DNA from 2 places in the Heyndrickxia faecalis genome. Region 1 is predicted to be linked to the other one. Evidence: riboswitches for the same ligand, from Rfam matches in the RefSeq annotation. Region 1 holds a riboswitch; the other holds the start of a gene.
What was found. Region 1 has a riboswitch for cobalamin ahead of ABR335_RS15960 (ribonucleoside-diphosphate reductase subunit alpha). Riboswitches for the same ligand answer to the same signal wherever they lie in the genome.
Positions count from the first base shown of each region.

Region 1 (8,232 bases):
GCATAAATTGGAGCAGTAAATGATCCCTTTGTGGCTGTTCGGGTTTTGCCGGTTCACTTCATCGCGGTAAAACATAAACGGCGCTCCTGTTTCAAGTTGCGATCTCATGATGCGCTTCATAATCTCGATCGCCGGAACTTTCCTTTTCGAACGGAGATCGGCATGGATGCACGCCTCATATTTTTCACGCCAGCTCCCTTTTCCCTTCTCTTCATCGTAAAAATCTTCAAGAGCAAACCCCATGACTTCTTTTACTTCATGCGGATCAAAAACATACCAGTCCCCGCGCTTTTCCACCTGTTCCATAAAATAATCTGGGATGCACACGCCTGTATAAATATCGCGGGCACGGAGCCGGTCATCGCCGTTATTTAACTTCAAATCGAGAAAATCTTCAATGTCGCGGTGCCACACATCGAGGTAGACGGTAATGGCGCCTTTTCTTGTCCCGAGCTGGTCAACGCTCACTGCCGTGTTGTTCAGTTGTTTGATCCACGGCACCACACCACTCGACATGCCCGGGAAACCTTTAATCGCGCTTCCCCGTCCACGGATTTTTCCCATATACACACCGATCCCGCCGCCGTTTTTCGAAAGCTGGGCGATGTCGGTGTTACTGTCATAGATTGATTGCAGGCTGTCCGCCACTGTATCAATGAAACAACTCGAGAGCTGGCCATGCGTTTTGCCCGCATTCGCGAGCGTCGGGGTTGCGACCGTCATGTACAGATTGCTGAGTGCCCAGTACGCTTCCTTCACATGTTCCATCCGGGTTTCCTGCTGTTCATCCTGCATCAGGTACATCGCAATCACCATCCAGCGCTCTTGCGGCAGTTCATAGACATGCTTTTCAAAATCACTTGCCAGATAACGGGTTACGAGCGTATAGAGGCCGGGATACGTAAAAAGCAAATCCTTCTCCGGGTCGATTAGGCGGCCGAGCGTTTCTATTTCCTGCTTTGTATATTTGTCAAGCAGTTTTGGAGAATAAATGCCTTTTTCTACCAGCTGCCTGATCAAATCATAGAAAGACCCGTACTTGAGGGTTGGATCATAATGCCGGTTTTTGGCGGCTTCGGCATAAAGCTTATGTAAGTAAATTCTCGCTGCAAAGAATGTCCAGGTCGCACCTGCTTCATCGATATTTTCAAGGGCATGTTTAATAAGTAGATCTGTTTTTTCCACCAAAGAGGCATCCTGGTCCCATAACTTTAAAATCTTTTCCTTATAAGCGCCGGTTTCAATCTCCAGGCCTGCAGACATTTGATCAATGAGCTGCAAAATCATTTCTTTTGATTCCAGTTGAATAGATATCACGTTTTCTCCTCCCTTTTTTGAACGCAAAAAAACCGTTCATTTCAGGGGGATGAACGGCAAAAACGGCAGAAAAACAGCATCCGTGATCATCTGTTCCGCCGTTTCCCGTTCCCGCACCCCGAAGAATAGAAACTTCGAGTATTGGCAGGTCTCCTGGCTTGTGTTTCATTCTAATGAAGCCCTTCCCATACCGCCGCCAAAAAAAGCAGCCGGTACAGTGGTTCGCTCTTTCGTCCACACTGACAGTTGCGGGGGCAGCTCCGGTTTCCCACCGGATTCCCTTTTCAGGCATTTCAAAGCCACCAATACTCGCATACTATATTTAGTATTTTTTTGTTTTAGAATTTCTATATGTTGTTATCCTACCATATTCGACAAAAGATATCAATCCTCAGTTACGTTGAATATGTTTCAAGTTTGTCCGTAAAAAGATGCCGAATACGGAGCAGCCTTCTTCGCCTTTTTCCTTAAGGAATGGATTTTCACAGTCCGTTATCCATTTTAGACGATTGAGGGAGCAGGTACAATACATCGGTTTGACTTTACCCATTAAATTTCTCCCCCACACATGACATTGCAAAAAACCAGAAGCACAATGGCAAAAATTTTAAGCGTTTCCTTCTCATTCATAGGGGCGCTCTTCGTAAAGCACTGGTGAAAATGTGGGCTGCTGCCTTCACATAGAACCCGGCTACGTTAAGGGAGCATGGAAAAACGAAGGTCTTTCTTCACATAGAGCCCGGCTATGTTAAGAAAGCGTGGAAAAATGAAGGGCTTTCTTAACATAGAGCCCATCTACGTTAAGGAAGAACGGAAAAATGAAGATCTTCCTTCACATAGGGCGCGGCTATGTTAAGGAAGCTTGAAAAAACGGAGGTCTTCCTTTACATAGAGGGCGGCTACGTTAAGGAAACACGGAAAATTGACGGCCTTCCTTTACATAGAGTGCGGCTACGTTAAGAAAGCTTGAAAAAATGACGGCCTTCCTTCACATAGAGCCCGGCTACGTTAAGAAAGCTTGCAAAATTGACGGCCTTCCTTCACATAGAACCCGGCTATGTTAAGGAAGCTTGCAAAATTGACGGCCTTCCTTCACGTAGAACCGGCTACGTTAAGAAAGCATGCAAAAACGACGGCCTTCCTTCACATAGAACCCGGCTACGTTAAGAAAGCATGCAAAAACGACGGCCTTCCTTCACATAGAGCCCAGCTACGTTAAGGAAGCACGAAATAACGAAGATCTTCCTGTTAAGGAAGCTTGAAAAAAACGGAGGCCTTCCTTCACATAGAACCTGTCTACGTTATAGAGGCAATCCCGATTAGCCCGTTATTCCCGCCCCTTTCAAGCAGCAGTTGCAAAAATGAAAAAGTTGATCCAACAACCGCGACCTTTCTGGGCTGATTCGTATACGTCTTTCAGGTTGCAAAAAAAGAAAAGGTTGGGACCAACAACTGGCCTCAACCTTATCCTTTTTTAATTCGTCTTCACTGCTTGAACTTGATAGCCTGTTTTTTCAACGATTTCTTTCAATTCATCTGCCGAAACCTTTGCCTCGTCAAAATCCACTTTTGCTTTGCTGGCGTTGAAAAGTACTTTCACATTTTCCACACCTTCCACTTTGTCCAGCGCGCCTTCTATTTTTTTCATACAAGACGGACAGGTTAACGTTTCTAATTGCATCACGGCTTTTTTCATTCCGTTTCCCTCCTTTTGTTTTTATTTTACATGCCGCACTGGTTTCCGTAATTGATCTCCATCAAGTTGGCCGATTTTGCTGATCTTGAACTTCTGCCGTCCGCCCTTTGGTGCAAATCCGATCAACCGCATTGCATTTAGAATAACAGCTAAAACGCTTCCTTCATGGACAAACATCCCGGCTGCAAGGTCTACTTGTCCCCGAAGAACACCAACAAGCAAAAATACGACGACCGAAAGTGCAATTGCTATATTCTGTTTCATATTCCGCATCGTTTTTTTCGACAGGGCAAAGGCATGGGCATATTGGGAAAGCTTGTCTGCCATCAAAACGATATCAGCCGTTTCGATAGAGATATCCGTTCCGCCTTTCCCCATGGCAAGCCCGATATCTGCCGTTGCAATCGCAGGGGCATCATTCATGCCGTCTCCTGCCATCGCCACAACAGCTCCTTCCTCTTTCAGTTTCTTCACATAGTCCACTTTTTCATCCGGAAGCAGCTCTGCATGAAAGGCATCAATACCCAATTGGTTGGCGACGGCTCGGGCGGTATGGCGGTTATCGCCTGTTAACATGACGATCCTTTTGATCCCGGCAGCGCGCATGTCCTCCAAGGCAGCCCGGGCATCTTCACGGATTTGGTCGGCGATGGACAGAATGGCTTCCAACTTTCCATTGACCGCAATAAAAATAGCAGTATTCCCCATTTTTTCACGATCGGTTGCGTAACTGCCCGCTGATGGAGAAATGGTGATGCCTTGTGCTTCCATCAATTTGCGGTTCCCCACAGTAATGGCTATGCCATCAATGGTTGCCGTCATGCCTTTCCCTTTTATCGCTTCACCTTCCTGCAAGTGATACCGGTTAAACGGGATGCCCCTTGCTTCTGCTTCTTTCACAATCGTTTGGCCGAGCGGGTGTTCAGAAACGGTTTCCGCCTTGGCCACAAGCCCGAGCACTTCCTCTTCGCGCCTTGTGCCAAGCAGGTGCAAATCCGTGACTTCCGACTTCCCTTTTGTCAGCGTGCCGGTTTTATCAAATACGAGCGTATCCACTTTTGACAGTTTTTCCATCACATCCCCGCCTTTGATCAGCGCACCGTGTTTCGCGCCGTTTCCAATTCCCGCTACGTTTGACACGGGAGCGCCAATCACGAGCGCACCTGGGCAGGCAATGACCAGGAAGGTAATCGCTTTGTGAAAATCACGGGTAAAAACAAACACGGCGAGTGCAAGGATGACAATCGCCGGTGTGTAATAGTTTGCAAACCGGTCGAGGAAACGTTCGGTTTTCGATTTTGCATCCTGTGCTTCTTCCACCAGTTCAATCATCTTTGCAAAGGTTGTGTCATTCCCGATCTTTTCAGCGATCATTTCGATATAGCCGGTATCTAAAATCGAGCCGCTAAAAACAGGATCGTTTTCTTTTTTCATGACGGGTGCCGGTTCCCCGGTAACCGCTGATTCATCCACGAATGCCCGGCCGTTTGTAATGATCCCGTCAACCGGAATTTTGCCGCCCGGGAGGACAACCAGCTTGTTCCCTGCCCGGACGCGATCTGCGGCCGTTTTTTTTCGGGTTCCGTCTTCTTGAAGCAAGATCGCTTCCTGCGGGGCCATATCTGCCAATTGCTTTAAAGACGAACGGGTTTTCTTTAATGTCCTGGCTTCTAAATAATCGCCAAACAAAAACAGAAAAGTGACAGCTGCGGATTCCATATATTCGTGGATTAGCAAGGCACCTGCAACCGCCACCGTAACGAGCAACTCAATACTGAACGTTTTCATCCTCGCCGCTTGCCAGGCTTTGATGGCGATGGGAAGGACAGCAGCAACGGTTGCCGCCATCAAAAAACCGTCCCTCCAGGCGTAAAAGCCCATCCATTTCATCCATAAACCAAGAACGATTAAAATGCCGGCGATCCATGCCAGATGATGCTTATGTTGATGGATTTGTTCTAACATTGGAACTCCCCCTCACCTGTTATACGATTATTTTAAAAGAGCCCCTTGCTTTCATCATTGACCCTTGTCAAGATTTTTAATTTAAAAATACACCGCAGGACGGGTCCATTGAAAAAATGCGCAGACAAAATTTTGGACACACAAAAAGCGGCGGGTCACCATTATTAGTGGTTTCCCGTCGCTTGTTTATTTTTTCAGCACTTTTTCAGTGGTGACCGCCGGCTGACGTTGCCTCATCTGCATACAATAACAGCTCGTCCAAGTCAGGAATTTTGATTTTCTTATTTGGCAACTGCTCTATTAATCCCTGTTTTTCCAGATTTGTAAACTTTCGGCTGATGGTTTCGGGGGTTGTTCCAAGATAAGAAGCCAAATCTTTTTTAGACATTGGCAAGGCAATCACTGTATCATTCGTGCCGCTTTGTTCCACACAACTGGCTAAAAAGGAGATGATTCTGGATTCCACATTTTCGACCGCTACCCGGGCCGTTTGTTTTTCCGATTCTTCCAAACGCTTTGTGATTTCCGTTAAGATTTTTAAAGCGATTTGGGGATATGCCAGCAAATAGGCTTGAAGGTCCTTCTGTTTCATCCTGCAGATAGTCGAATCCTGCAGGGCCTCTGCGTAATTCTCATGAATTTCCCCCGGTTGAAAAACAGCCAGCTCGCCGGTAAAATCACCCGGATTTAATATGCGGACAAGCTGCTCCTTTCCCGAATCTGCCAACCGGTAAATTCTCACTTTTCCGGTATGGATAATATACAGCGTATCATCTCTTTCCCCTGCCCGGAAAAGTATTTCCCCCTTTTGTAATGCCAGCGTTTCAACAGACGCCCCGATTTTCGCCATCTGTTCTTCTTCCAGATGGTTGAAAATAGGCACGAGCCGTATGCATCCCGCATGGCTTTTACAACCATGCCCGGGATGGGAACCATGGATATGATGATGGCACTCCATGTGATGAGCCCCCTAAAAAAAATTTAGTTTTGCCCAAGCTCTTATGTCATATGATGATGGCTTAGCTTCTCATGCCATTTTACCCGGAAAACGCTTTACAGACAAGTGATCCCGGCCTCGGTATGGCGATTACGAAACAGCTCGTGGAACTTCACGGGGGCTCTATCAATGTAAAAAGCGAACCTGGCAAAGGCACTGCAGTACGCATTCTTTTGCCGATATTGCCGTGAAATATGCGGCAGTCTACACCGTTTCAAGCTCCATTAACGAAACCTTTTCTTCCAGCGCAATACGCGCATTTTTAGTTGCCAGCTGCACCATTTCTTTTTTCTGCCCGCGTTTCGGCTGTACGATACGGGCGGAAACGCATATTTCGGCCGCTTCCTTCCCAACTGCTGCCGGAATGAGCATTTCCTTTGGCAACGTATTGCCACTCTCGCCATAAAAATGCTGTAAAAAGTCAAGAAATGCCCTTTTCGGTTCCTTACTTCCAATTGGTCTGAAAATAACCTCCCGCTCTATAATCCTGCCGTCCCGCATATAAAAAACGTGGACACACATGAACCCGTCTTGAACAGCAAAGCCGAATATATCCCGGCTTACAGGGTCGTTCAGCACGATATTTTGATCTTCCATGGTCACTTCAATTTGCATGATTTGTTCCTTCAGTTGTTCCGCTTTTTCAAAATCAAGCTTTTTTGCTGCCTGCAGCATTTCTTTTTTCATGTCTTTTAAAACTGCTCGGTAACCGCCGTGGAAAAAATGGACAATTTTGCGGATTTGTTCCTTGTATTCTTCTTCACCCACTTCCCTTGCACAGGTGCCAATGCACAGTCCAAGCTGGTAATACAGGCAGGGGCGGGTGCTTGATTCCGGACAACGCCTGAGCGGATAAAGCCTGTCCAGTACTTTTTTTGTCTCCGCTGCCGCCCGGGCATTCGGAAACGGGCCGAAATATTTCCCTTTATCACGGCCTGCTTCACGCGTTAAAATGAGCTGGGGGTGCCGTTCATCCGTAATTTTGATAAAGGGGTAGCTTTTATCATCTTTTAGCATAATATTGTATTTCGGCCGGTACTGCTTAATCAGATTCATTTCCAGCACCAAAGCCTCCGTGTTGGTCGCTGTGACGATCCATTCCAGATCAAAAATCTCTCCGACAAGCTGGGTTGTTTTTTCATCATGGGAACCGGTAAAGTAAGAGCGTACCCGGTTTTTCAGCTTTTTTGCCTTTCCAACATAAATGATTTCCCCTTCCCGGCTTTTCATCAAATAGCATCCCGGCTCTTCTGGCAAAAGGGAAAGCTTGTGCAGGATGACGGTGTTCATTGCTGCACAAGCCCCAGCTCGCGGCAGCGCAAATCAAGTTTCCGGGCAAAATCTTTGCAGGCGGTTTCGATTTCCTCATCCGGGACGACATCCACTTTTAACCCGTCCAAAAGCAGCTCGCACCCCTGCTTTTTCAATGCTTCCTCCATCGTATCCACCGCGGTGGCGAAATGCTCGTAAAAAGAGTCGCCGGCGCCAAACACCGCACCTTTTTTGCCGGTTAAATCGACTTCCGGAAGTTCCTCATAAAAATCGATCATCTCATCCCAAAGATCGCCCTCGTCCCATGTATTTGCGCCGATCAGAATCAGATCATAACCGGTAAGTTCATGCGCGCTTGTATTGGTTGATTCTGCTATATCAACGGCATAACCCGCTTCTGTCAGGGCTGCCGCAATTTGTTCTGCCATAAATTCGGTTGTACCTGTCATGGTTGAATACACAATGATCGTTTTCATCTTTTTTCACTCCGATCTGTTGAATTCCCCCTCCCTTTATTCTATATCAATTGTGAAAATCTGCATTTGATCTGCATCAAGTTTAGATACCAACTGAAAATTTCCATGCGGACCGGCGGGCATATCTCTCAGACTATGAAAAAGTTGAAATCGAAAATATTTTACTTTCCCGCAACAAAATGGCCATTTTTTAAAGGAATTTCCTTATTGTTTGATTAATAATGATAGATGAAGAATTGGTAAAAATGTGATGGAAAAAGATGGACAGGCATTACGCGGATTGGTAAAAAGTGTTAATAAAAAGGGGGCCGGGTCATGAAAAAAAGTACAAAAATTATGTTGTTTACAATTATTGGAATACTATTGTTCCTTTGGGTTGTTGGCATAATAAGCTTCTACTCAATATGAGTACAATTAAGAAAGAATCAAAGAGTAAAAAGCCTCGAAACAGCTTAAGAGCCTTTCTTTAGACCTCTAGCCGTTTTGAGGCTCCACACTTAACGGAGGTA
Region 1 is NZ_CP158453.1:3,355,984-3,364,215, forward strand. Features, by position in the region: gene ABR335_RS15960 (ribonucleoside-diphosphate reductase subunit alpha) at 1-1,317, opposite strand, end outside; cobalamin riboswitch at 1,444-1,639, opposite strand; gene ABR335_RS15965 (heavy-metal-associated domain-containing protein) at 2,792-3,013, opposite strand; gene ABR335_RS15970 (heavy metal translocating P-type ATPase) at 3,035-4,978, opposite strand; gene ABR335_RS15975 (Crp/Fnr family transcriptional regulator) at 5,184-5,936, opposite strand; gene ABR335_RS15980 (ATP-binding protein) at 6,008-6,166, shown strand; gene uvrC (excinuclease ABC subunit UvrC) at 6,180-7,265, opposite strand; gene ABR335_RS15990 (flavodoxin) at 7,262-7,723, opposite strand.

Region 2 (8,232 bases), 650 kb from region 1:
ACTGCGTAAATTGTATAAAGATGATGAAGCTTTACGTGCGGCATATAAGAGGCAACTGTTGTTCTTTAACACGCAGTTAACCTGGGGCGGCGGTATCATTACCGGTTTAATGTCTTCAATGGAGCAGGAACGTGCCCGAGAAGAGTATAACCGTGAAGAAATAAAAATGACCGACGACTTAATGTATAATACGAAGGCCGGGTTGATGGGAGCTTTAGCAGGTATCGGGGATTCAATTGACTCAGGTACGATTCAATACATTTTTATTGCAATTGCCATTCCTTGGGCTCAACACGGTAGTGCCTTGGGTGCACTTTTCCCGTTTGTTTGCTTTGCTACCTACCAGGTATTGATTGGTTTGTTTTTCGCACGCCAAGGATTTACAAGAGGCCGTAATGCGACTACATTGATGCAAAGTTCAGGGATTCAAAATATTATTGACTTGCTTTCAATTTTAGGTTTGTTCATGATGGGTATTCTGGCCGGGAACTATGTAAAAGTTTCATCATCTTTGACATTCCATTTATCGGGACGCGAATTTAATATACAAGAGACATTAAATTCTATTCTGCCTGGAATGTTGCCTCTAGCAGTAGTATTAGGAGTATACTGGTACTACACGAAGAAGGGATTGAAAGTTACCCGGGCATTAATCTGGCTAACCGTAATATTGGGTGTTCTTGCAGCTGTTAGAATTTTATAACAAAAATTTTGGCAAAGGGGATAGAATGAATGGGTGTTGTAAATCTGGCTCGTGTAGATGAGCGTCTAATCCATGGACAAGTGATGATCACCTTATCGAAGCGCAACGGTGTTAACTCCATATTCGTAGTGGATGATGTTGTAGCAAAAGATAAATTTATGAAAGACCTCTATAAGAGTGCAGGCAGCCGTACAGGCCAAAAAACAATTGTAATGACCCTGGATAAATGTAAGTATTATTGGGATGAATATCGTTTTAAGGAATACAGTTGTATACTAATTGCAAAAACCATTGATGTAATGTATGAGTTAGTAAAACATGGGGTTCCGATGAAAGAATTAAATATCGGCGGCATTGCTCAAAAGGATCCCGAGAAAGACTTGCTAGTCACCAAATCTGTTTATTTAAATAAAGAAAACGCACTGAAATTAAAAGAATTAAACGAAAAATATGGTGTTGAAAATATCTATTTTCAAGCAACGCCCTCAGCATCCCGTACCAGCTTGAAAGAGGTATTAAGTAAATTTAAACTATAAAATTTGTTAGTAAGGAATGATATGGATGAACCGACAAGAGCTCTTACAGGATTGGTATGTTCGCTATCGTTTGATTTTTAATAAGCGTTATACAATAAAACAGAAGGATCGTTTTTTGAAAAGCTTATCTGCTGATATCCTTCCGTTTCGTAAGGATATTAAGCTTGATATATTTAAAATAAATGAGAAAGATAAAAGCGAATACAAAAATCTTTATGTGGGCAATGTAAAAAAAGCGGATACCATTTTCTGTACTTATTATGATACGCCAGCAGCCCGGTTCAGTCCATATCATTTTTTTGATGTCGAGAACAGGAAGAGAAGTATAACAAAAACCATTTTATTTTCTTCCATTTTATATATTATTGTTGGATTGCTATTTACTTTATTTGTAGCCATTCCAATATTCCAAGCAAAAGAAACAGGGAAAACTTGGTTCGTATTATGTATTTTGATATACATCCTGTATTTTTATTTCCTGAATAAAATTACACGAGGGTGGCCTAAAAAAAATAATGTAATACAAAACACTTCTTCTATATTATTGCTTTTGAATTGTATCGCCTCTTTCCGTTCAGAACGGCTGGCGTTTGCTTTTGTGGATGCTGGTTGTACAAACAATGCAGGTTTGAAAAAAGTCATGCATGACAGTCATGCGAAAATTTTAATGCTGGATAGCGTTGGTGCTGAAAAGCCACTCTATCTGGTAAATCCAAAATCCGGGCAATACAGCGCCATAAAACAGGGGGGCCAAGAGGATTCACTAGCTTTAAAGAATGAACGTCTGGTTTATATCATTAGCGGAGATAAAAAAGATAACCAATTTGTATTATCACGGAATGATTTGAAGAAAAAGAAGTTGAATGAAAGTAATATGAAGAATGCGTTTACGTTTTTAGAGCAAGTCGCAAGGAGGAAATCCAAATGATCGGGATCATTGTCGCTACCCATGGGAAATTGAGTGATGGTTTAGTGGACGCTGCCGAACTTATTATAGGCGGGACAGACAATATTGTAACCTTGAATTTGTTTCAAGGAGACAATGTTCAGGATTTAAATAAACAAGTACTTGAAGCAATTAATAAAGTTGATCAAGATAATGGCGTTATGATTTTCACAGACCTTTTTGGTGCGAGCCCTTACAATCAGGCTACCTTAGCCGTTCATTCACTCCCTGTTGAAAAGCAGGAAAAAATATTTGTTATTACCGGTGTTAACTTGCCAGTGTTAATTGAAGCGATCAATCAGAGAATGATGGGCACTCCTATTCATGAGGCAGTGAATGCTATTTTAAATGAAGGCCAGCAGAGTATGGTGGTATGGCCGTCAGAAAAAGATCCTTCTGATGAAGAGAATGAAGACTTTTAAGGCAATGTAATATAGTAGTTGATCAGGCTGCTTAACTTTCTCTGGAAATGGATATTCTCTCCTTTAAGGCAGTACCAGTGGGGAGAGGCTAGAAATAAGTCGGTACTGTAAAAGAATCATTAAGAGCAATTCTGGGTTCTCTTAATAGAGATAAAGGGTGTGAGCATTTTGAAAAAAGGTAATATATTAAGCGCTTTAGAAAAAAATGGGCTTATTGCTGTTTTACGGACTAATACCGTTGAGCGAGCGATTACAATTACAGATGCTTTAATTGAAGGCGGTATCAAAAACATTGAATTAACATTTACGGTCCCTAACGCGGATATCGCAATAAGAAAAATTACAGAGAAATATAAAGATTGGCGGGGCATATTGATAGGGGCTGGCACTGTTCTTGATTCCGCGACTGCTCAAATCGCACATCTTTCCGGAGCGAAATTTATTGTTTCACCAACTTTCGATAAGGGAACTGCCCTGCTATGTAATCTTTATCAAATTCCTTATATCCCGGGGTGTATGACTGTTAATGAAATGAAAGAAGCGATGCAGGCAGGTGCGGAAATAATAAAATTGTTTCCAAGTAACATTGTCGGCCCGGCTTTTGTAAAAAATGTTAAAGCCCCTTTGCCTCAACTGGAAATTATGCCTTCAGGCGGCATAAATCTGGATAATATGGGGGATTGGATAAAGGCAGGCTGCAGAATAATTGGCGTTGGCGGAAGCTTGTTGAAGCCTGCGGAAAACAATGATTTTGCGGGAGTTGCCAAGATGGCCAGGGCTTTTGTACGGGAATATCAATTACAGACTGAAGAAATGAGTAATCAGTACGTATCATTTTGATAAGTATACAGGACAGCACTTCCTTTGATGGATACGAAGGAGGTGCTGTTGTTTATTGTGCTATTCAATGGAATCTTGAAAGACTCATAGCAGTTAAAACATTATATAAACTCAAAAGTAATTACCAACCTCAAATAGTTCACTTAAATTCTCTCCATTAAGTTAACCCAACATCTTTTGTTGTGCTCCATATCAGACAACAGCCAAACAAGGCTGCCTGCGTGAAACAGGCAGCCCTGGGCTAAATATGTTCGATTCGCGTTTTTTCTTTTGCAATCAGTTTGATTAAAACCGGCCCTAAAATTAAATAAAAGAAGAAGTTTCCCGCGGCATGGTAGCTGTCAAACAACAGCCCGCCGAGGTAGTATGTCCAAAACGCAAACGGCCCGCCGATAAATAAATAATTTAATGAAACCATAAAGCCGAACAGGAAGCCGGTAAAAGCTGCATACAGACATAACACGAGATGCGGGACTTTTTTGTATAACTCTTTCTTGCCGAGCAGGCCGGAAAGCACCGCGATAGTACCCCACGCAAGAAATTGCATGATCGCAAACAGCCCCATGCCGAGAAACATGTCGGAACCGAAGACCGTCAAAAAGGCAAGCGCCAAACCGAAGCGGATGCCGAAAACAAAAGAACTGCAAATGATGATCACGGTGCACGGCTGGACATTCGGGACCGATGCCATCAAAATCCGCCCGGCGACGCTCAGGGCCGCCAGCATGGCAAGAAGCGCCATTCTCCTTGTCAGCCGTGAAGCGGTTTTCGCTGACTTCCTTTTTTCAAGCGGCTGATTCCCCATTTTATGCATCTCCTATTTAGAATAGAACCAGACAACCTGATCGCCGGTTTTTAGTTTATACGACCCTGCGGAAACGTTTGGCTCTTTTCCGTTTACTTTATATTTCCAGCCGCTCATGCCGCCTTGATCCCCTTCATACTGGCCATTAATGCCCTTTACATAGACGGTTGCACCGGACCCGGAATAATCGAGGCTTACGCCTTCAGAAGCGGCGGCTTTTTTTAAAGCGGAAAATGCAGTGTCTCCGCTTTTATAACTGTATTTGCCGCTGAAAACCGGCCCTTTGTAGCCCTTTACGGTTAAAGAAACCGTTTCGGCTTTTGCTTTAGATGGCGCTGCGGTGTTGCCGGAAGCGTGGCTGCTGCCGGACCCGGACGAAGAAGCCCCGGTTGTCGTTTTCGTTGATGTGCTGGATGTGACCGCCGTTTTGGTATTTGTGGCAGGTGCTTTATCCGTCTTGCTGTCTGCAGAAGCCTTTTCTTCAGCATTTTTGGAGTGGGCAGCTGAATCCGCCGCATTGCTTTCGGATCCGCCCGTATTGCTTTTTTCATCCGTTTTGTTGCTGCCGGCGGCGTCCGTTTTCTTTCCGGTTGTACTGTCTTTTGCTGCCGTATCCTTTTCCTTCGCTGAAGTGTTTGCAACTTGTGTTGTTTCAGAATAAGTTTTAACGGTTTTCGATTCAAAATGGAAACCGTCGATAAAAAACCAGGCGCCGAATGCAATCAATAAAACGGCAATACTATCAATAATGATACTTTTATATTTCATTCCTGCTCATACCCCCAGAAATTTTTTACGGATGATTAGCAGGATGACGCCTGCACCCGCAGAAAGGGAACCGACCCAGCCGTGCACAGGAGAAACACCCGTTGTTTTGGTAATGACGACTTTTTTCGGCTCTTGCTGCGCATCTTCTGCAGGGGGTGCCTGGGCAGCTGCAGTTGCAGTTGCAGGTTTGTCCTCTTTTTTTGCATTTGAAGCTGTTTTTGTTTTTGCCGGCGTTTGTTTTTTGGCTGTAGCCGGTTTTTCCACCGTATTGGTTTTTGTAGTGATGTTGTTATGCGTAATCGTATGGTCTTTCGTATTCGTAATGGTGTTCGTTTTGGTTACGACTTCTTTCGTGTGCTTTTCAACCACTCTCGGAGGAGCTGCAGCCGGGCTGTGACCGGGACTTTTGCCTGGATCTTTATCTTCAGCATCCGAATCAGTTGCGCCCGTACTGCCGGCATCGGATTTGCTAATATTCCTGAAGTTATACAGGGTATCTCCTTTTAGAAAAAGGTCATAGGCGACAAGGGCCTCAAAAACTTCCTCTGTCGCAAAATCATTTATTCCTTTATCACCAGGCAACCATTTAAAGCCATTGTCGATTTTATAGTTGTTTAGTAGAAAAGAAACAGGGTTGACATGGTTTTTAGTAAATTTGTTTGATGTCGGATCGACACCAATGGATGATAAACCGATAATAGCTTGGGCTGTAGATGAAGAATTGACACCATCAAGACTTGTAGAAATGCCCGGATTATAATCATAGCCCCCGTTTGATTTTTGGGCTTTCATGAGAAACCTTTTTCCATCACGAATGGCTTTTTTTACAGAAGGGTCATTGTAATATTTTTGATACATGCCCAAGGCTGTGAGCACCATACCGGTTGAGTCTGTATCCGGCGGGGTCTTCCCGGAAGTGTCCCAGCTCCAGCCTCCTCCAATTGTTGTTGCGCCATCGGTTATTTTCACTTCGAGATCAACTAGCTTGGCCGCGATTTTTGCGGGTGCATTTTCTGCGTTACTTGGAATTGCATAGTCATCCGTACTTAAAGCGATTAAATCAAAAGCATAAACCGTTGCTGTTGCACGATCTGCCGGAGACGCGTACACTTCTTTCACCAGGTTCCTGCCATTAATAAATTGAGACGGATCCTTGCCCATTGCTTTAATAGCGATAATTGCTTTATCTAAATCTCCGCGGCTTACGTTTGATGACTGGAGTTTATGAGAAATCGTATTTGTGTAATCTGATATCTCTTTTTTCTCCAGCAAACCTTTCTTTGCCAAAGCCGCCACAACCAAATCGGAATCCAGTTCAGATTTCTTAAAGAAAGCAGGATTCTTTTGGAAATAACCGGCTGTATTCTCAATGCTTTCTGTTACCGAACCAGCTGCAAAACTGTGGATTGGAACTGCAAATGCCAAAACAAAAACAATTCCCAGAAAGAGTCTTCTTGCGCTTTTCCCCACCATTACCGCTCTCCTTTCATAAAAAACCCCTTGTACAAAAGAGGTATACAAGGGCAAAATTTTTTTCGCCTATACCTCGTAGGCTTCAAATAAACCGACAGCTTGGGAGAAAGATCTGACTTAGGAAAATGTTTTCCATCACAGTGGCGGGACCGTACAGGAATTTCACCTGTTTCCATCGCCCAAGCCCGTATTTAGATGTCAGTAATTAATTATAGAACAACCCCTGCCTGTTGGAAAGGACAATTTCTGCCACTATTTCATTGACAAACAAGCGGTGCTGTGCTAAAAAATAAGATGTTAGCACTCTGGTGTTAGGAGTGCTAAAGGGACATTGCCATCATCTATACATATAAAGGAGAGATCGAAGTGGCGGTAAAGGAATTTAAAGCAGAATCCAAACGGCTTCTCGACATGATGATCCACTCGATTTACACGCAAAAAGAAATTTTCTTGCGTGAGCTGATATCCAACGCCAGCGACGCGATTGATAAAATTTATTACAAAGCTTTGACAGATGAAAATTTAACATTTGATAAAGACAGCTACTACATTAAAATTACCCCGGATAAAGAAAACCGGACGCTGACTGTTTCTGATACCGGGATCGGCATGACGGAGACGGAACTGGAAGAAAACCTCGGCACGATCGCGCAAAGCGGTTCGCTCGCTTTTAAACATGACAATGAAATGAAAGACGGGTATGATCTTATCGGCCAGTTCGGCGTCGGCTTCTACTCGGCGTTCATGGTGGCAGATGAAATTACCGTCATTTCCAAGGCTGCGGGGAGCGATCAGGCTTATAAATGGCAGTCGAAAGGTGCGGAAGGCTATACGATTGAGCCGTGCGAAAAAAACGGCAACGGTACGGATATTATATTGAAGCTGAAAGAAAACACAGAGGATGAAGACTACGATCAGTATTTGGAAGAGTACCGGCTGCGGGCCATTGTGAAAAAATATTCCGATTTTATCCGCTACCCGATTAAAATGGATGTAACGGAAAGGCGCCTGAAAGAGGGCAGCGATGATGAATACGAAGAGGTCAAAGAAGAACAAACGCTCAACAGCATGGTCCCGATCTGGCGCAAAAACAAGAGTGAGCTGACAGATGAAGATTATGAGCAATTTTATATGGAAAAGCATTACGGCTTTGACAAACCGGTCAAGCATATTCACATCAAAGTTGACGGCACCGTGCGTTACAATGCAATTCTTTACATTCCGGAAAAAATTCCGTTCGATTATTATACGCCGGAATATGAAAAAGGGCTGGAACTGTATGCGAATGGCGTTCTGATTATGGAAAAATGCCCGGATCTTTTACCGGATTATTTCAGTTTTGTCAAAGGGATGGTCGACTCCGAAGACCTGTCTCTGAACATTTCGCGGGAAATGCTCCAGCACGACCGTCAGCTAAAACTGATTGCGAAAAATATCAAAAACAAAATCAAGCGTGAACTAGCTAACCTTTTAAAAGAAAACCGTGAGCAGTACGAAGCATTTTTCAAATCATTCGGGCGTCAGTTGAAATTCGGGGTATACAATGAATTTGGCGCGCACAAAGAAGATTTGCAGGATCTCCTGATGTTTTATTCTTCAAAAGAGAAAAAGCTTGTTACGCTTGATGAATACGTAAGCCGCATGCCGGAAGACCAAAAATACATTTATTACGCAACCGGTGAGTCGATTGACCGGATTGAAAAATTGCCGCAGACGGAACTTGTGCTTGATAAAGGATA
Region 2 is NZ_CP158453.1:485,922-494,153, forward strand. Features, by position in the region: gene ABR335_RS02335 (PTS system mannose/fructose/sorbose family transporter subunit IID) at 1-703, shown strand, start outside; gene ABR335_RS02340 (PTS system mannose/fructose/N-acetylgalactosamine-transporter subunit IIB) at 733-1,239, shown strand; gene ABR335_RS02345 (hypothetical protein) at 1,265-2,167, shown strand; gene ABR335_RS02350 (PTS sugar transporter subunit IIA) at 2,164-2,607, shown strand; gene ABR335_RS02355 (bifunctional 2-keto-4-hydroxyglutarate aldolase/2-keto-3-deoxy-6-phosphogluconate aldolase) at 2,776-3,447, shown strand; gene ABR335_RS02360 (ECF transporter S component) at 3,689-4,252, opposite strand; gene ABR335_RS02365 (DUF4430 domain-containing protein) at 4,265-5,020, opposite strand; gene ABR335_RS02370 (prenyltransferase/squalene oxidase repeat-containing protein) at 5,027-6,493, opposite strand; adenosylcobalamin (AdoCbl) riboswitch at 6,547-6,694, opposite strand; gene htpG (molecular chaperone HtpG) at 6,860-8,232, shown strand, end outside.
Region 2: linked by a shared signal. The riboswitch ahead of ABR335_RS02370 (prenyltransferase/squalene oxidase repeat-containing protein) and the one ahead of ABR335_RS15960 (ribonucleoside-diphosphate reductase subunit alpha) in region 1 are both predicted to bind cobalamin.